Regions from separate parts of the Citrobacter sp. RHB25-C09 genome, predicted to be linked through region 2. Evidence: predicted binding sites of a transcription regulator. Region 2 holds the regulator's gene; each other region holds the start of a gene.
What was found. The regulator Fur, encoded in region 2, represses iron uptake genes when iron is present. The targets are predictions, from matches to a motif close to ATAATAATGAGAACNACTATCAA.
Positions count from the first base shown of each region.

Region 1 (6,630 bases), 1.0 Mb from region 2:
TCGTATTCAGATCGTAGCCCGCGTCATAGTCATTCGGCGCACTGCCGCTGAAACTGCCCAGCACAATGGCGCTCTGGCGATTTAAAATTCCGGCATCAAACAGTTGCAGCAACATGCGCTCAACCCGGAAAGGGTGTTCGTTAATATCTTCCAGCACCAGAACTCCCCGTTCAATCCGGGGCATCCAGGGTGTGCCGATAAGGGAAATTATCATCGCCAGATTTCCACCCCACAGCGTCCCTTCGGCCTCACAGTCAGGGCCTTCGCCCGCCCATTCAACCGTGTACTGCGCATTCTGTAGTGCGCGCCAGAAATGCTCCTCGGTGAACGCATTCATCTCTTCTGCGCCAAAATTTGCCGCCAACATTGGGCCGCTGAATGTGATCGCGTTTCCCTGCGCTAACAGACCACACTGAATGGCGGTAAAATCGCTGTGGCCGCAGATCAGTAGCGGATCCTGCTGTTGACGGCGGGAGAGCGCCTGCCAGTCGATATAGGGCAACAGGCGACTGGCACCGTAACCGCCACGCACCGGCATCACGATAGTGTCCGGGTCCGTTAGCTCAACCAGATGTAGAATATCAGCCAGTCGCTCCGCTTCCGTTCCGGCAAAGCGCAAATAACGACGCTGAATAATCTCTGAATTTTCGACCACATGTCCCGCCGCCGTCAGGCGCTGAACGCCGCGCAATGCCGCTTGTTGATTGATGCAGTAGCCTGAAGGGGCGATTAAATGAAACAGAGACATGGCATTTCCTTGCTGACAATAAAACGCAAATGTATATCATGCCGCTTATATTAGAACGTTTTGCCGGATGACGCTTTCCTTATCCGGCTATAAGGATGGATGACGTGAAATTAAGATGGTTCGCCTTTTTAATCGTGCTGCTGGCTGGCTGTAGCTCAAAGCAGGATTACAAAAATCCCCCGTGGAATGCGGAAGTTCCGGTAAAGCGCGCGATGCAGTGGATGCCGATCAGTGAAAAAGCGGGGGCGGCCTGGGGGGTGAGTCCACAGTTGATCACCGCGATAATCGCCATTGAGTCGGGCGGAAATCCCAATGCGGTCAGTAAGTCGAATGCCATCGGTCTGATGCAGCTTAAAGCTTCCACCTCCGGACGCGATGTCTATCGCCGGATGGGCTGGAGTGGTGAACCCAGCACCAGCGAACTGAAAAACCCTGAGCGCAATATCTCCATGGGGGCTGCCTATCTGAACATCCTGGAAACCGGTCCGTTAGCAGGTATTGAAGACCCGCAGGTGATGCAGTACGCGCTGGTGGTTTCTTATGCCAACGGTGCAGGCGCGTTGTTACGCACCTTCTCTTCAGATCGTAAAAAAGCGATCGGTAAGATTAACGATCTCGATGCCGATGAGTTTCTCGAACACGTCGCTAATAATCATCCTGCGCCACAAGCCCCGCGCTATATCTGGAAACTTCAACGGGCGCTGGATGTGATGAATTAATCGCGGACCTTATTGGATTTTTCCCGCGCCTCGCGCTCAAGCGAATAGATAATTCGCTGCAATTCCCGCTCTACCCCTGGGCCGACGTTGAGAAAACGGAAGCTCAGGCGGGGAGTGGAGACAGTCTCATTTTTCCCGTCAATAATTTTGCGTTCCGTGACGGAGAGAAGTTGGGCGTCAAAGCGGAACCGACCCCATTCCCCCATGTTCAGTACCAACTGAGTAAAGCACATTCCCGGCGTCAGCCCAGCGGGTGTTGCCCCCTCCAGCAATGCGCCCATTCCGCCCAGCGACAAATCAAAAAGACGAAAATGGAGGACGCTGTTATCTGGCATTTGTGCCGTGCCGTAATAGACAGGGTGTGACGGTGCACAGATGCGAAAATACTCCCGACGTTGTACAAACCACAGCGCAGAGGGAAGTGGGCTAAAAAAAGCCGGTAAGTGCAAATACTCGCCGCTTTCAATCTGGGCAAGGGTAAATTCAACTTTTGCGCCCTGCGTTTCAGCAGTAATGGTAATGTTACTGGCTTTCTGAACGGCAATGTTTTCTTGCTGCTGGCTACCGAAGTCGAACACCAGTTTTTCCGGGGAAACGTCCAGAACCTTACTGATAAATTGTCCGCCAGGCCAGGAGACACGCAGCGGCACCTGATTGATGTGTAGGTCACGAAGTACGCCCAAAATCGCCAACGGATTTTGCTTCAGGAACTGCTCATTGTACTGACTCACGCGGAAAAACTCCTGGCTGTCTGACAGACTGTCGAACGGTTATCGGCATTTCAGAGCAAAACTTAATACAAATGCGTGAGCTTTTTTCAGAAAGCGTGAGAATTCATCCGTAGCGATACTGCACGAATCAAGGACTTGCCTATACTTAGTGAACGAGCGCAAGAAACCGTTGCGTATGCTTTTCACTGAAAAGAGGGCCTGAGTATGGGAATTATTGCCTGGATTGTGTTTGGTTTGATTGCGGGTGTGATCGCCAAGTTTTTGATGCCAGGACGCGATGGGGGCGGCTTTTTCCTCACCTGCATTCTCGGTATCGTGGGCGCAGTGGTAGGCGGATGGCTGGCGACCATGTTTGGTATCGGCGGCAGCGTCAGCGGATTTAATATGCAAAGTTTCCTGGTCGCGGTGGTTGGCGCCATTGTGGTACTGGGCGTCTTCCGGCTCGTTCGACGCTAACACAGCGGCTCCTGCGGGAGCCGTTGCTTTATCTTGTGCCTTCCAGTGCTTGATTTGCTAATGAAAATGAGAATAATTGGCGTTCCGATTCCAACTTATAATTATTCTCATTATGAAAACACCTTCACGCTTACGGATCCGCGCGCTTTCAGGCTGTATTTCCCTTGCTCTGGCATCATCGTGCGTTGCTGCACAATCCAACGAATCCACCATCGTGGTCACGTCGTCGGGTCAGGAGAGCCTGTTACCTGCCTGGACCAACAGCGCCACGAAATCCGCCGTACCGGAAAGTAAAACACCGCAGGTCATTAATACTATCAATAACAAAGAGATCGCCCTGCGTCATGCCGGGTCGGTGAATGAGATCCTGCGCTATGCGCCAGGCGTTTCCACCGAGGTACGCGGCAATACGTCGTACATGAGCGAATATAAAATTCGGGGGTTCGCTGTCGATCAGGAGTACTACAACGGTCTGCAGCTTCCGTACAACGTCACGGGCAATACGAAGGCGCGTATCGATCCGCTACTGATCGACAGCGTGGATATCCTTAAAGGGCCAGCGTCAGTACTGTACGGTAATGGTTCACCCGGCGGGCTGGTTAACATTCAGGGCAAAAAACCTCAGGCGCAGCAGCACACCGAGGTGGGTTTTAACACCGGTACACGTAATCTCAAAGAAGGCTACCTGGATTCTACCGGTAAAATCAGTGACAGTGACTGGAACTACCGTCTGCTGGGCAAGGCAACGGAAGGGGACGATCAGCCCCGCACCACACGTTATGAAGATTATTTACTGGCGCCTTCCGTCACCTGGCAGCCGGACAGCAAAACGCGTCTGACCCTCGATGCGCTGGCGCAAAACACACCGTCACTGTCACCTTCTAACCCGCTGCCCATCGCTTATCTGCGATCCGGATACGCTGACCGCCGTGATTACGCCGGGGATAAATGGAGCGGTTTTAAACAACGTCAGTGGATGGTTGGTTACCACTTCGAGCATGAGTTTGATAACGGCTGGGGCGTGAGCCAACAGGCCCGCTATTTTGACGTCGATACCCATCAGCGCAGTGTTTATTCCACCGGTAACGGCAGCAACCCGGTGTGGATGCTAAACCGCTTTGCCTACACGACTGATGAAGATTTGAAGAGTTTCAACGTGGATAACCAGTTGACGAAAACGGTCGCGCTGGGCGAATGGCAGCACCATCTGCTGGCCGGTTTTGATTACCAAAAACTCGACAGCCATTACTTCTATCAGTACGCGAGCGCCACGCCGGGTATCGATATGCGCGACCCGGACTACCATCAAATTCGTACCCGCGAACTGGGGCTGTATACGGCGCAGAAAAACCGTCTCTCATATCAGCAGAATGGCTACTATTTGCAGGATCAAATCGAGTTTGGCGGCTTAAATCTGCTGGCCAGTATCCGCTATGACGATTACCGTTCAACCACGACTGATGCGTTACAGGATGACGAAAAGACCTGGATTTCCCAGGACCGGGTGACAAAACGCCTTGGCGCGCTGTATGCGTTTGAAAATGGAATTTCGCCGTTCATCAGCTATTCCGAAGGTTTTAAGCCTATCTCGCCGCAAGGTACGCTGACGGATAAAAACGTGAAGCCGACGACCAGTAAACAACTGGAAGGTGGGATCAAATACCTGCTGGCGGATTACGCGACGACCTTTACCGCGTCGGTGTTTAACATCCGGCAGAAAAATGTCCTCTCGGCAACGCCAGAGTGGGACTATCGTCAGACCGGAGAAATCGAATCGAACGGTGCTGAGCTTTCGGTAATCAGTCGCCCCGCAGATAACGTCACGTTGATTGCCAATTACGCCTATACCCATGCCATCAATACGGAAGATGAAACGTACAAAGGAAAACGGCCAACGCAGGTTCCGGAGAACGCCTTTAATCTCTGGGGCGATTACACCTTCGAAGAAACGGCATTGCGCGGGCTAACAATGGGGGCAGGGGCGCGATATACCGGGCCGATGGAAATCTCACCGGATAATAAAGGCGGCAAGCTGGGAGGTACTATGCAGTACGATCTCGCGCTGTCGTATCGCGTCGGTGAAGTGCTGCCTGCGCTCAGTGGCGTAACGCTAAAAGCCAGCGCACAGAACATTACCAACAAAGAAACCTTTAGCTGCTACGACAGCACAAACTGCTGGATTGGGCGTGACCGAACCGTACAGGTTGGCGCAAGCTACAGTTTCTGATGGTGTAAAATAAAACCGGCCTGGAGACACCAGGCCGGTTTGTGCAGTTGATTATGGCGTTGCTGCTTTTTGCGGTTGTTCTGTGGTGCTCTGGCCGACGGCAGGGCGCGAGGCGGGCACGCTGTCGCACGGTTTTTCCTGCGGACAGATTAAGTCGAGCATTTTCAGGGTGACGCCGTTGGTCCAGCCGAAGCCATCCTGCAGCGGGTATTCACCGCCACCACCGCCGGTGCCGGTGCTGCTGACATCATATTTTTCAACCAGCTTTTGCTCGCGATCGTAAGTATGCTGAACGTTGGTCAGAAAACGCCAGGTGACTTCCATTGCGACGTTTTCCTGCCCGTAGTTCTGCAATCCTTCCGTTGCGACCCATTGCAGCGGTGCCCAGCCGTTTGGCGCATCCCACTGCTGACCGCTTTTCACGGAAGTCGTTGCAAGCCCGCCGGGCTGTAATAAATGGTCGCGGGTTGCTGCCGCCATTTTACTGGCGCGATCTTTCGCCGCCGCGTTCACGTACAGCGGGAACAGAGCGGCTGCGGTAAGCTGATTACGTACCTGTTTGCTCTTTAGATCGTAGTCGGCGTACCAGCCCTCTTTGTCATTCCATAAATAATGTTCAATCGCTTTCTGACGATCGTTGGCCAGCGTTTCGTACTGGCTTGCCTTCGCATCATCCCCCGCGGCTTTGCTGGCGCGGGCGAGGATTTTTTCCATCTTGTATAGCAGGGCGTTGAGATCGACCGGCACAATGCTGGTGGTTCTGATGGTGCTGAGCTGCTGCGGGTTGTCCATCCAGCGTGAGCTGAAATCCCATCCGGAAGCGGCGGCAGAACGCAGGTCGCGATAGATTTCCGTTGCCGGGCGGTTTGCATTGCTCTTGGCGGTGGCAATATCTTCCACCCAGGATTCCGGACGCGGAGTATCGCGTTCATCCCAGTAGCGGTTGAGGATCGTACCGTCATCGAGTTTCACGACACGTTTGTTCTGCTGACCCGGGGTAAGCGTTTCAACACCTTCCATCCAGTAGGCGTACTCTTTTTGCAACTGAGGGAGGTATTTTTTCAGTGCGTCATCACCGTCATGCTGTGCCAGCAGTTCTACCATTAACGAGAAAAAGGGCGGCTGTGAGCGGCTCAGATAATAGGTGCGGTTGCCGTTAGGAATATGGCCAAAGTTATCGATCTCCCAACCGAAGTTCGCCACCATATCAGCCACTTTGTCCCAATGATCGCTTTCGGCAAGTCCCAGCATGGTGAAATAGCTGTCCCAATAATAGACTTCCCGGAAACGCCCGCCAGGGACGACATACGGTTCAGGTAGCGGCAGCAGTGAGTCCCATTTCCCCGCACTTTCGGTGGAGCGGGTTAAGACGGGCCATAAGCCGTCGATGTGCTCACGCAGCGTCTGTCCTTCTGGCGGCACATATTTTTCTCCTTCTTTCGGTAGCGTGAAATTGACGCTCACAAAGTGGCGTAAATCAAAGCTGGATTGGTTTTTCTGCATCCGATAATCCGCAAGAATGGTTAACGGATCGTTGACCGGAACCGCATCAGCAAACGTTTTCTGGTCGGGAAACAGTTTGGCATTCTGCACATCATTAAACAGAGGTCCGAGCAAAATATCGGGCGGTTGCGGCACAGGCGCGGTTTCATCTGCGGCGTTAGCGGACAGAGAGGCAAGCAGAATAAATGTGCCGGAAAGTGCCATTTTTGCGGTAACTAATAACGGGCCGGGACGGCGAATATCAGG
Region 1 is NZ_CP057483.1:2,417,425-2,424,054, reverse strand. Features, by position in the region: gene ldcA (muramoyltetrapeptide carboxypeptidase) at 1-748, opposite strand, end outside; gene emtA (membrane-bound lytic murein transglycosylase EmtA) at 853-1,467, shown strand; gene HVY19_RS11245 (flagellar brake protein) at 1,464-2,198, opposite strand; gene HVY19_RS11240 (GlsB/YeaQ/YmgE family stress response membrane protein) at 2,403-2,654, shown strand; gene HVY19_RS11235 (TonB-dependent siderophore receptor) at 2,767-4,881, shown strand; gene HVY19_RS11230 (alpha,alpha-trehalase) at 4,933-6,630, opposite strand, start outside.
Region 1: a site for Fur is predicted at 2,715-2,737, ahead of HVY19_RS11235 (TonB-dependent siderophore receptor). Genes of this name have one in related genera too.

Region 2 (6,630 bases):
CTTCAGCGGTCTGGTGATTAAAGCTGAAGGTCATGTGGTTGCTGGTCAAACGCCACTGTTCGAAATTAAAGGTAAATAAGTTGATGTAGGCCGGATAAGGCGTAAAGCCGCCATCCGGCAGCACGAAACGCATCATCAGCGGCAGTGGGAAACCTCTGCCGCTTTTTTTTGCGGCAATTGACCCCAATATTTTCTTCAAAGCGACTTTTTACGTAACTAAAGGTTGTCAGTCCGTCCGGCTTATAAGATCATACGCCGTTATACGTTGTTTACGCTTTGAGGAACCCACGATGAGTGAGGCTGAAGCCCGCCCGAGTAACTTTATCCGTCAGATCATCGATGAAGATCTGGCCAGTGGTAAGCACACCACGATCCATACCCGTTTTCCGCCGGAGCCAAATGGCTATCTGCACATTGGCCACGCGAAATCCATCTGCCTGAACTTTGGTATCGCGCAAGATTACCAGGGCCTGTGCAACCTGCGTTTCGATGACACTAACCCGGTAAAAGAAGATATCGAGTACGTTGAGTCGATCAAAAACGACGTTGAGTGGCTAGGTTTTCACTGGGCTGGTGAGGTTCGCTACTCCTCTGATTACTTTGACCAACTGCATGCCTACGCGGTTGAGTTGATCAACAAAGGTCTGGCCTATGTTGACGAACTTTCTGCGGAAGAGATCCGCGAATACCGTGGTACGCTGACGCAGCCGGGCAAAAACAGTCCGTTCCGCGATCGTAGCGTTGAAGAGAACCTGGCGCTGTTTGAAAAAATGCGCAGCGGTGGTTTTGAAGAAGGTAAAGCGTGTCTGCGCGCGAAAATCGACATGGCGTCGCCATTTATCGTCATGCGTGACCCGGTGCTGTACCGCATTAAGTTTGCCGATCACCACCAGACTGGCAGCAAGTGGTGCATCTACCCGATGTACGACTTTACGCACTGCATCAGCGATGCGCTGGAAGGCATTACCCACTCGCTGTGTACCCTTGAATTCCAGGACAACCGTCGTCTGTACGACTGGGTGCTGGATAACATCACCATTCCGGTTCACCCGCGCCAGTACGAGTTCTCGCGCCTGAATCTGGAGTACACCGTGATGTCCAAGCGTAAGCTGAATCTGCTGGTCACCGACAAGCACGTTGAAGGCTGGGACGATCCGCGTATGCCGACCATCTCTGGTCTGCGTCGTCGTGGCTATACGGCAGCGGCCATCCGTGAATTCTGCAAGCGCATCGGCGTGACCAAGCAGGATAACACCATTGAAATGGCATCGCTGGAATCCTGCATTCGCGAAGATCTCAACGAAAACGCCCCGCGTGCGATGGCGGTGATCGATCCGGTTAAACTGGTTATCGAAAACTACCCGCAGGGTGAAAGCGAAATGGTCACCATGCCTAACCATCCGAACAAACCGGAAATGGGTAGCCGTGAAGTGCCGTTTAGCGGTGAGATCTGGATTGACCGCGCGGATTTCCGTGAAGAAGCCAACAAGCAGTACAAGCGTCTGGTGATGGGCAAAGAGGTGCGTCTGCGTAACGCCTACGTGGTGAAAGCAGAGCGTGTGGAAAAAGATGCCGAAGGCAATATTACTACCATCTTCTGCACCTACGACGCAGACACCCTGAGCAAAGATCCGGCAGATGGTCGTAAAGTGAAAGGCGTTATTCACTGGGTAAGTGCGGCGCACGCGCTGCCGGTGGAAATTCGTCTGTACGATCGCCTGTTTAGCGTACCGAACCCGGGCGCGGCAGAAGATTTCCTGTCCGTGATGAACCCGGAATCACTGGTCATTAAGCAGGGTTATGCTGAACCTTCGCTGAAAGATGCTGTGGCGGGTAAAGCGTACCAGTTTGAGCGTGAAGGCTACTTCTGCCTCGACAGCCGCTATGCAACCGCAGAGAAATTGGTGTTTAACCGTACCGTTGGCCTGCGTGATACGTGGGCGAAAGTCGGCGAATAAGCCGTAAAGCACTCTCCAACGCCGCATTCTGCGGCGTTTTTTTTACCCCTGCCTTTTTCAATAATCTCTCTTTGCGCAGCGAATTAATTACCATCCAAAATTAATAAGCTATGCGAATGGTACTTTGTTATAGATAAGTTAATCATACAGATAATGACATGAAACCGATTTCATCTTTTTGGAAAACAACGATATTTTTAATTGTGCTGTCAATTTTTGACTGATGAAAAAAATGTAACAGAAAGCGATGAATTATGTGCGGTTGCTCATACTCTTACATTCTCGTTACAGAAAGGTATTGATAATTCGCGTCGCGAAAAATAGTCTATTCATTGTAGTCAGCGAGGTCTTTCTCAACGCTACTTTTTCATTTTTATTTTTTCGCTGTTTGCTTTTTGCATCAGCAATTTATACCCAATGGATTTCGAGATGCATCAAGGCGGCTTGAAAGACGAAGGGTTATACGTCAAAGAGGATATACATATGCGTACGTTTAGTGGCAAACGTAGTGCGCTGGCGTTGGCTATCGCCGGTATCACAGCACTGTCGGGTCTGGTTGTTGCTCCTGCTGCACAGGCCGAAGGCTTTATCGATGATTCAACCCTGACCGGCGGCATCTATTACTGGCAGCGTGAGCGTGACCGTAAAGATGTGACCGACGGCGACAAATACAAAACCAATCTTTCTCACGCCACCTGGAACGCCAACCTGGATTTCCAGTCCGGCTATGCGGCTGATATGTTCGGCCTGGATGTTGCGGCCTTCACTGCCATCGAAATGGCAGAAAACGGCGATAGCGGCCATCCAAACGAAATTGCATTCTCGAAAAAGAACAAAGGCTATGACGAAGATTATTCCGGCGACAAGAGCGGAATCAGTCTCTATAAAGCGGCTGCGAAATTTAAATATGGCCCGGCCTGGGCGCGCGCTGGCTATATTCAGCCTACCGGACAAACGCTGTTAGCGCCGCACTGGAGCTTTATGCCTGGGACCTATCAGGGTGCGGAAGCGGGCGCAAACTTCGACTATGGTGATGCCGGCGCACTGAGCTTCTCCTACATGTGGACCAACGAATATAAGTCCCCGTGGCATATCGAGATGGATAAGTTCTACCAGGGCGACAGAACCACAAAGGTGGATTACCTGCACTCCATCGGCGCGAAATATGACTTTAAAAATGACTTAGTGCTGGAAGCAGCATTTGGTCAGTCTGAAGGCTATGTCGATCAGTACTTTGCGAAAGCCAGCTACAAGTTTGATTTAGCCGGTAACCCATTCTCCACCAGCTACCAGTTCTACGGCGCGCGCGATAAGGTTGATAACCGTACTGCAAGCGATATCTATGATGGTACGGCCTGGCTGCAGGCGTTGACCTTCGGCTACAAAGTGGCTGAAGTGGTTGATCTGCGTCTGGAAGGCACCTGGGTGAAAGCGGAAGGGCAGCAGGGTTTCTTCCTGCAACGTATGACCCCGACTTACTCCTCCTCAAACGGTCGTCTGGACATCTGGTGGGATAACCGCTCAGACTTCAACGCCAACGGCGAAAAAGCGGTCTTCTTCGGCGCGATGTATGATCTGAAAAACTGGAACCTGCCGGGTTGGGCTGTCGGTGCATCCTATGTTTACGCCTGGGACGCTAAACCGTCTACCTGGCAGAGCAATCCAGATGCGTACTACGATAAAAACCGTACGATTGAAGAATCTTCTTACAGTCTGGATGCGGTCTACACCCTGCAGGATGGTCGTGCGAAAGGCACCATGTTTAAACTGCACTTCACCGAGTACGACAACCACTCCAATATTCCAAGCTGGGGCGGCGGCTACGGCAACATCTTCCAGGATGAGCGCGACGTGAAATTCATCGTGATTGCCCCGTTCACCATCTTCTAATGCCAGCAGCGGCGGGCCTGGTGCCTGCCGCTCTGTTGAGGACTGTTCTATGAAAAAACTGTTACTCGTCGCCGCGATGGCATCCGGACTGGTGGCCTGCGCTCCTTCTACCGCACCGAAAGAAGACAGTCGTTTGAAAGAAGCGTACAGCGCCTGTATCAACACGGCGCAGGGTTCACCAGAGAAAATTGAAGCCTGCCAGAGCGTGTTAAACGTACTGAGGAAAGAGAAACAGCATCAGGCGTTTGCCAACCAGGAAAGCGTGCGCGTACTGGATTACCAGCAATGTATTCAGGCTGCGCATAGCGGAAACGGTCAGGCAGTTAACGCTGATTGCGATAAAATCTGGAATGAAATTCGTACCAAAAACAGCGCGCAGTAACGCTTACTGTTCGGCAGACAAAAGACCCGCATTTTCTGCGGGTCTTTTATTGGGCATAAAAAAACCAACCCTAAGGTTGGCTTTTATGAATACAGTGACTTATTTCGCGTTGTGCGCCTGTTCATCTTCGCGGCAATCGCCTTCGGCGCAGTGCCCGTAGAGATAGAGGCTATGGTTCGTTAAACGAATACCATGCTTTGACGCGATCTCACGTTGGCGCGCTTCGATAGAATCGTCGCTGAACTCGATCACTTTCCCACAGTCAAGGCAGATCAGGTGATCGTGATGATGTTGCTGCGTCAGTTCAAAAACGGATTTGCCGCCTTCAAAATTGTGGCGGGTTACGATACCGGCGTCATCAAACTGGTTCAGCACGCGATAAACGGTCGCCAGACCAATTTCTTCACCCATGTCGATCAGTCGTTTGTATAAATCTTCCGCACTGACGTGATGGTTTTCCGGGCCCTGAAGAACTTCCAAAATTTTCAAACGTGGAAGCGTTACTTTCAGGCCAGCCTTCTTTAATGCGGTATTGTTGTCAGTCATGCGGAATCTGTCCTGTTGCTAAACGATTCACTTCATACAAGAAGTGACAGAAATTGCACTCGAGATATTGCGATTCATTATAGGACTGCCGTGTCTAAATGAAAACCGCAAGGCTCTGGCAAATGTTAATAATAACGAGGTATTGCCTGGAAATGAGAGCGCCACCTAATAACTCCTGCATATTGTACAGGGATGGGCAAGGAAGTTACAAATTTGTAGCAATTATTTTGATTGGTTCTGTCTATTGATGCGGCGCAAACCATGTTTACGCCGCATAACATCAGGCGTTAATAATTTCGTCGAGATGCAATTCTTCGGAAATCTGTTTTACCCATTTTTCCACGCGCTCAGCGGTCAACTCCGGCTGGCGATCTTCATCAATGGCCAGACCGACAAAATGGTCGTCATCTGCCAGACCTTTAGACGCTTCGAAGTGGTAACCCGCCGTCGGCCAGTGACCCACGATGGTTGCGCCGCGCGGCTCAATGATGTCGCGAATAGTTCCTAACGCGTCGCAGAAGTATTCTGCATAATCTTCCTGGTCGCCACAGCCGAAAAGAGCCACCAGTTTGCCATTGAAATCAACTTCTTCGAGGGTCGGAAAGAAGTCATCCCAGTCGCATTGCGCTTCGCCGTAGTACCAGGTTGGGATGCCGAGCAGCAGAATGTCATACCCTTCCAGGTCTTCTTTGCTGCTTTTAGCAATGTCATGAACATCAGCAACGTCTTTACCAAGCTGTTTCTGAATCATTTTTGCGATATTTTCGGTATTCCCGGTGTCGCTGCCGAAAAAGATGCCAGTGATTGCCATGAGTGAAGTAACCTCTTGAAACTCATTGAAATGGTTGGGGCGAATTGCCCACAGATAAGGGCAATCATAGCAGAACAGTCAGGTATGCGGAAATAGCAAACGTGCAGGAGTGCACTTCATGCTACACGAAAGTGGAGGATGTGAGGTTTCTAGCCCTGAGTCTGACTGCGCAAGGCTGCCAGTTGGGACATCAGCATTTCTTCAATCAGCTCGCTGCGACTTATGTTACGGGATTCTGCCAGTTCGTTTAAGGCGTCAACGGCTTCCGCGTTGAGCTTAAGTTCGACACGCTTAAGGCCACGAACTTTGTCGCGTTTTAGCTGGTTACGCTTATTAATGCGCAGCTGTTCATCGCGCGAAAGCGGATTGGTTTTGGGTCTTCCCGGACGACGCTCGTGCGCGAACAGATCTAATGTCGTACGGTCCGTTTGTTCTTTGGCCATGATCCTGGTGATTTCGGGGGAACAATCAGTCGGGCGTCAGCCCGGATGGATAGCGCGCCATCATACATCAGCGAGTGGGGCGCGCCAACGTTCGCGCGCGTAATCGCGCACGGACGCCGAGTTTTTAATCAGTTCGCCGTGTCGTTCAGATAACGACGGATGGCGCGCAGGACAGCCTCGGGCTTTTCTGCATGTACCCAGTGACCCGCACCGGCAATCACGTGGGCTCGCGCCTGCGGAAACTGGGCGAGCAGGTCGGCGCGATACGCTTCGGTGACATAAGGGGAGTTGCCGCCGGGAATAAACAGCGCCGGGTGGTCCCAGGCCGGGATTGTCTCCCAGCCGACGATATGCGGGTATTGCTCCCACAGCACCGGAACGTTAAAGCGCCACTCGCCGTCAGCCCAGGATTTCAGCAAAAACTGAATCACCCCTTCTTCGTTAAGATGCTCGCGCATCACCACAGCCGCCTGCTGCCGGGTTTGCGCCTCCGATGCCGTTACCGCGTTGATGGCCGTGAAAATTTCATCGTGGCGGCGGACAGGGTAATCCACCGGCGCAATATCGATTGCCACTAACTTATCGACTCGCTCCGGTGCT
Region 2 is NZ_CP057483.1:1,406,266-1,412,895, forward strand. Features, by position in the region: gene nagE (N-acetylglucosamine-specific PTS transporter subunit IIBC) at 1-79, shown strand, start outside; gene glnS (glutamine--tRNA ligase) at 291-1,958, shown strand; gene chiP (chitoporin) at 2,442-3,848, shown strand; gene chiQ (ChiQ/YbfN family lipoprotein) at 3,898-4,230, shown strand; gene fur (ferric iron uptake transcriptional regulator) at 4,330-4,776, opposite strand; gene fldA (flavodoxin FldA) at 5,057-5,587, opposite strand; gene ybfE (LexA regulated protein) at 5,737-6,030, opposite strand; gene ybfF (esterase) at 6,159-6,630, opposite strand, start outside.

Region 3 (6,630 bases), 1.6 Mb from region 2:
CTCACCCGCCTACAGTTAGGCACTGCATTGTTACGCCGCCGCAGCGGTGAGAGCAAAGAGCTGGAGCGCATTGAGACGGAAGCGCAACGCCTGGATAGCATGATCAACGACCTGCTGGTCATGTCACGTAATCAGCAGAAAAACGCGTTGCTCAGCGAAACGATAAAGGCCAACCAGTTGTGGGACGAAGTGCTGGATAACGCCGCCTTTGAAGCCGAACAGATGGGTAAATCGTTGACGGTGAACTTCCCTCCGGGGCCGTGGCCGCTATACGGTAACCCGAATGCGCTGGAAAGTGCGCTGGAAAATATCGTTCGTAATGCCCTGCGTTATTCGCACACCAAAATTGAAGTCGGTTTCGCAGTGGATAAAGACGGGATTACGATTACCGTTGATGACGATGGTCCGGGAGTAAGCCCTGAAGATCGCGAGCAGATATTCCGTCCGTTTTACCGAACCGATGAAGCACGCGATCGCGAATCGGGTGGTACCGGTCTGGGTCTGGCGATTGTCGAAACCGCGATCCAGCAGCACCGTGGCTGGGTGAAAGCCGAAGACAGCCCGTTAGGCGGTTTACGGCTGGTGATTTGGCTACCGCTGTATAAGCGTTCTTAACCGGGATGCCGGATGGTGGCGTAATGCCTTATCCGGCCCTCATAACCCGTAGGTCCGGTAAGCGGCAGCGCCACCGGGCAATCCTCAGCCGCGCAAACGTCGCGCTTGATCTTCAATCTTGCCGCTCAGGCGACGTTTCTGCATCGTTCTGGTCCAGCTTTTCGACAGCCCTGCTGCGGACATCAGACGGTGGTACTGATCGTCATCAAACGGCATATGCCAGGCGATAGCAATGGCTTCCTGCACGCTCACATCGCTGACGCGTGACACCAGCTCCAGCGGCGCCTCGGTCGAGACCTTGCCAGCCATGATGACGCTGCACAGCCAGCCCGTTTTGCCGCTGTTTTGCATCTGGCTTGCCATGTCGCAAATACCAAAATGGAAATTAAGCTTATGGCATGGCGAGCGCGGCTGCGTGACCTGAATCAGCGCCTCACCCCAGCGAAAAATATCACCAATGTAGACATTCTGCTCGGTCAGACCCTCGGTGGAGAGATTCTCGCCAAAAGCAGGGGCGACAAAGAGATCGGCCTGTTCAGGATATTCACGCGCCCAATATAAATAATGCTCACGCGGATAATGACACAGCGCGCGATCGGGCCCGCCGTGAATTTTCTTTTCCGCTTGCTCATCACCTTCCAGTCCCAGCTCCGTCAGCATCAGTTCGCCATCGAGCTGAATTTTGCTAATCGCGCTGGGGCGATTCCCTGCATAGTCCTGAATCTTCCCGCTGAATACGTCTACTGGATATCGCATGGGTCCCTCTCCCCGATAAAGTTGTCCTATTTAACCACAATTATTTTAACTCAGCCGCGCAAAATGCGAGCACGGTTCACTCCCCGCGCAAATATAAATGCTATCAATAGAAGTGTTTTTTGAAACGCTATTTCATAATGAGGAGTCAACAACGTGACAGTTCAATCGCAATTTGCTGGCGTCTGGTGCCCATCCATTACGCCAATGGATCATGACGGAAAAGTGGATCTCATCGGTCTGAAGCAACATCTCCAACGCCTGACAGAGGCGAAAATCGACGTCATTTTGCTAATGGGCAGTATCGGAGAGTTTGCCTCTTTCACGCTAGAGGAGAGGCTGTTGCTGATTCGTGAAGCGCGCAGCATGAGCCCGCTAAAAATGGTCGCCAACGTCTCTTCAACCTGCACCCAGGACGTTCTGCAAATGGCGCAGGAAGCCTATCGCACGGGGTATGATGCGGTGATGATTCTGCCGCCTTATTACTATGGCCAAACGCCGAAGCAGCTGCTGAGCTACTTCCGCCAGTTGGGCCAGAAACTCAGTGGAAAATGGTTTGCTTACAACTTTCCGCCGCGCACCGGCTGTGATTTAACACCGGATCTGGTCGCGACGCTTGCTGCCGAATTCCCCAATTTTGCCGGAATAAAAGATACCGTCGACTGTCAGTCTCATACCCGTAGCATGATCCAGAAAACCCGCGCAGTGCGCGACGATTTTGCGGTACTTTCCGGTTATGACGAATATTACATTCCGAATCTGTTGGCGGGTGGCGCAGGGATTATCTCGGGCTTAAACAACGTCATGCCTGAGCTGTTTGTCAGCGCGCGCGAGGCGTTTAAGCGCGGTGACCTGAATGCATTACAGGAGATCCAGCAGAAGATCGGCACCTATATGTCCATCTATGCCATTGGCGAAGATTTTGTTACCACCATCAAGACGGTGGTGTCACGCAAGTTCGGTTACTGTACCGGCGTTTCACGCAGCGCGGGCGGTGAGCTGAACGAGAGTGAATGTCGCACGATTGACGAGGTGTTTGGTCGTTAAACGTAAAAAGCCCGGCAGCGCTAACGCTGACCGGGCCTCTTCCCCTTTACTTTCCTAAACTTACTTCACCGCTGCACGAATATCTGCTTCCGCCGCTCGCGCTTTCACCTTCTTCGACCATACGGAGGTAATGATCGGCACCAGGATCGACGTCACAATCACGGAGGTCGCCACCAGAGACGTCGCCGCAGGCGCCATGGGTTTAAACGCTGGCACCATTTCAGCAATCAGCACCGGCGTCGCTACCGCCGCACCCGCCGAGCTGGATGCCGCTACGCCCGCCGTACCGTCACCGCCGCCAATCAGTCGGTCGGCAATAATCAGCGGAATACCGGTAACGATAATTACCGCCACGCCCAGCAGGATACCCAACAGACCGGTCTGGGCGATGACGCTCAGGTCAATGGTGTTACCGAGCGCGAAGGCGAAGAACGGAATCAGTGTCTGCACTGCTTTGCTGAAGAATTCACGCAGATCCGGGTCCAGGTTACCCAATGTAAAGCCGACCAGGAACGGCAGCACCGCACCGACGAACACATGCGGCTCAAACGAAGCTATCCCGGCGGTACCAAGGATAATCATGGTCATCAGCGGGCCAGATTCCAGCGACATCAGGACAAATGCGCCCGCTTCTTCTTTAGTGCCGTACTGCTGCATGATGGAAGCGTATAGGCCGCCGTTGGTCATATCCATTGCCGCCACCAGCGCCAGCGTGGACAACCCGGCGAAGAATCCGGCTTCAACGCCATGCTCGGGAATGATCCGCGAGGCAATCGCCGCGACCACCCACGCCACGGCAATCTTCGTGACCACCAGCGTACCGGATTTTCGTAGTACCGTGCCGGTTGCGCTGAGTTTGATCGATGCTCCCATGCAGAAAAACCACACGGCCAGAATCGGCACCGTACCGGTGATCATTCCGTTGGTAAAGGAGCCGAAATATTTCCCCGCATCGGGTGAGAAGGTATGACACAGCGCGCCCAGGAACAAAGGGACAAGCATCATGCCACCAGGGATTTTTTCAATTGTGCGTTTTATCTGCATTTCCATCGCCTCAGGATGTAAAGATGAGTAAACGATAGACATTCATAGCACAAATTAAAGTGATCGAAACCACATATAAAAACAATGTTTCATTTTTAATGGATCGCTGTTTTTATTTTGATTTTGATCACAAAAAAAACCCCAACGGCGTCACCGATGGGGTTCTGATTGTCATGCCGGGAAGTGGCGTATCGCCTTACCCGGCCTACAAACGTCTTTATTTCTTCGCAGCAAAACGCGCCGCAGCTTCGTCCCAGTTCACCACGTTCCAGAACTCTTTGATGTAGTCCGGGCGACGGTTCTGGAATTTCAGATAGTAAGCGTGTTCCCACACATCCAGGCCCACGATTGGGAAACCGGAAGCGCCAGAAATAGCTTCACCCATCAGCGGGGAGTCCTGGTTAGCGGTAGAGACAACGGCCAGCTTGTCGCCTTTCAGCACCAGCCACGCCCAACCGGAACCGAAGCGGGTCGCGGCAGCTTTTTCGAACTCGGCTTTGAAGTTATCAACGGAACCGAAATCACGTTCGATAGCGGCTTTCAGGTCACCCTGCAGGGTGGTGCCCTTTTTCAGGCCTTTCCAGAACAGGCTGTGGTTAGCGTGACCGCCTGCGTTGTTGCGCAGTACGGTTTTCTTATCTGCCGGCAGTTGATCCAGTTTGCTGATCAGCTCTTCCGCAGACAGATTCGCGAATTCAGGCAGGTTTTCCAGCGCCGCGTTAGCGTTGTTAACGTAGGTCTGGTGGTGTTTGGTATGGTGGATTTCCATCGTCTGCTTATCGAAGTGCGGTTCCAGAGCATCGTAAGCGTACGGCAGGGATGGCAGTGTATAACTCATATTCATCTCCATAATAATCGAGCGGCTGGGTGTTAACGCCGCGTAAGCAGTTGGTTCATTATAGTTAATTAAATGATATTGAAAATGATTATCAATGCCGTACTTTTTTTGTGGGTTTATCCCTGCTCTTACCCACTGAATTCGGTGCATTTAAACTCAGCCGTCAAGCCTGATACATCTTTATAAATTCCTGGAAAGATCGATATGTGAAACAGAGTTTCAAAATCTTTCTTTCGGTGCCAAATTTTGCCTGCGTTGGCAAAATCAAAAAGGTTATCGTGACCCAGCGCAATTAGATTTCCGGCAAATTATTAAAATTGCGAGGGAATCATGAAGCAACCTGGTTTTATACGTCTGGCTACGTTGGCCTTACTCTCAACACTCTCCTTTTTCTCCCATGGCGAAACCGTTTTGCGCCTCGCTTATGCGGAAAACAGCCAGCCGGTGAAGGATGCACTGCATTTCTTCGGCCAACAGGTTGAAGAGAAAACGGGTGGCGATATCAAAGTACAGTACTTCCCGGATGGCCAGCTTGGCGGGGAGCGCGAACTGGTGGAACTGACGCAGGTCGGCGTGGTGGATATCACCAAAGTCTCCTCCGCGTTGATGGAGAGCTTTTCTCCCGCCTACGGCGTCTTCTCGCTACCGTATCTGTTTGCCAGCGTAGAAGAATATTACGCGGTAATGGACAACCCGACGGTGATGGAACCCGTTTATCAGTCCACGGCGGCGCAAGGCTTTGTTGGCGTGGGCTGGTACGACTCCGGGGCGCGCAACTTTTATATGAGCAAAGGCCCCGTCAAAAGCATTGAAGATTTGCGCGGGAAAAAGATCCGCGTAATGCAGAGCGAAACGGCCATTCAGACCCTCAAACTGCTCGGCGCGTCCCCCATCGCGATGAGCCAGGCGGAAGTGTATACCTCATTGCAGCAGGGCATTCTGGACGGCGCGGAAAACAACGAGTTCGCGCTGACCATCGCTCGCCACGGCGAAGTAGCGCGCTATTACACCTATGACATGCACACCCGCATTCCCGATATTTTGCTGATGAGCACCCTCACCCTGGAAAAACTGACGCCGGATCAGCAGCGCATCGTCAAAGCCGCGATTCAGGACTCCATCGAATTTGAAAAAGCCGCATGGGACAAAGAGATCGAAAAAACCCGGCAGGCCGCTGTGAAGGATTTCAACGTCGAATTTTTTGAGATCGATAAAAAGCCGTTCCAGGCAGCGGTGCAGCCCATCTACGAAAGTTTAAAAGCGAAGCCGCAGCTTTACGCGCTTTATCAGCGTATCCAGAACGCCAAAAATTAATCTGAACAGGAAATGAAGATGAACACATTCAGAAAGGGACTTGATGTGGTGCTCGGCAGCGTTTGTTGCCTGGTGCTGGCAATCATGGTGGGCATCTCCTGCTGGCAGGTGATCAGCCGTTATATTCTGGGCGTCCCCAGTACCATTACCGAAGAGATGTTACGTTTTTTACTGGTGTGGGTTTCCATGCTGGGGATGGCCTATGTCGCAGGCAAAAAGCAGCATATCAGCCTGACCATCCTGCTGGACAAAGTCTCCCCGGCGCTGGGTATTCCGATGGGCAAAGTGTATTACGCCCTGCCCTGCGCTGGCGTCCTGATCATCCTCTATGGCCTGTTGAATATCGCTGAATCTCTGAAAGCGCCCCATTCCGCTTCCAATGTCTCTGAATCTGCTCTGGAGAAATCTCATGATTGACCCCATTCTGGCGTCCTGCACGCTGATAGCCGTTTTTGTTGTTCTGCTGGCGATGGGTGCGCCCATCGGGATTTGCATTGTTATCGCCTCCTTCAGCACCATGATGCTGGTACTGCCGTTTGATATTTCGATGTTTGCCACCGCGCAGAAAATGTTTTCCAGCCTCGACAGTTTCGCCCTGCTGGCGGTGCCGTTCTTTGTGCTCTCTGGGGTGATCATGAACAGTGGGGGCATCGCCACCCGGTTGGTGAATTTTGCCAAACTGTTTACCGGCAAATTACCCGGCTCGCTCTCTTACACCAACATCGTGGGCAACATGATGTTTGGCGCGATTTCCGGTTCTGCGATTGCCGCCTCAACCTCCATTGGCGGTGTGATGGTGCCGATGAGCGCGCGTGAAGGTTACGATCGGAGTTTTGCCGCTGCGGTTAACATCGCCTCTGCGCCTACCGGTATGCTCATTCCACCCACAACCGCGTTTATTCTCTACGCGCTGGCCAGCGGAGGCACATCCATTGCTGCACTGTTCGCAGGCGGTCTGGTGGCGGGAGTGTTTTGGGGTGTCGGCTGTATGCTGGTGACGCTGGTGGTGGCAAAACGCA
Region 3 is NZ_CP057483.1:4,171,287-4,177,916, forward strand. Features, by position in the region: gene cpxA (envelope stress sensor histidine kinase CpxA) at 1-615, shown strand, start outside; gene yiiM (6-hydroxyaminopurine reductase) at 700-1,371, opposite strand; gene HVY19_RS19710 (dihydrodipicolinate synthase family protein) at 1,525-2,415, shown strand; gene kdgT (2-keto-3-deoxygluconate transporter) at 2,476-3,459, opposite strand; gene sodA (superoxide dismutase [Mn]) at 3,677-4,297, opposite strand; gene HVY19_RS19725 (TRAP transporter substrate-binding protein) at 4,628-5,611, shown strand; gene HVY19_RS19730 (TRAP transporter small permease) at 5,630-6,028, shown strand; gene HVY19_RS19735 (TRAP transporter large permease) at 6,021-6,630, shown strand, end outside.
Region 3: a site for Fur is predicted at 4,370-4,392, ahead of sodA (superoxide dismutase [Mn]). Genes of this name have one in related genera too.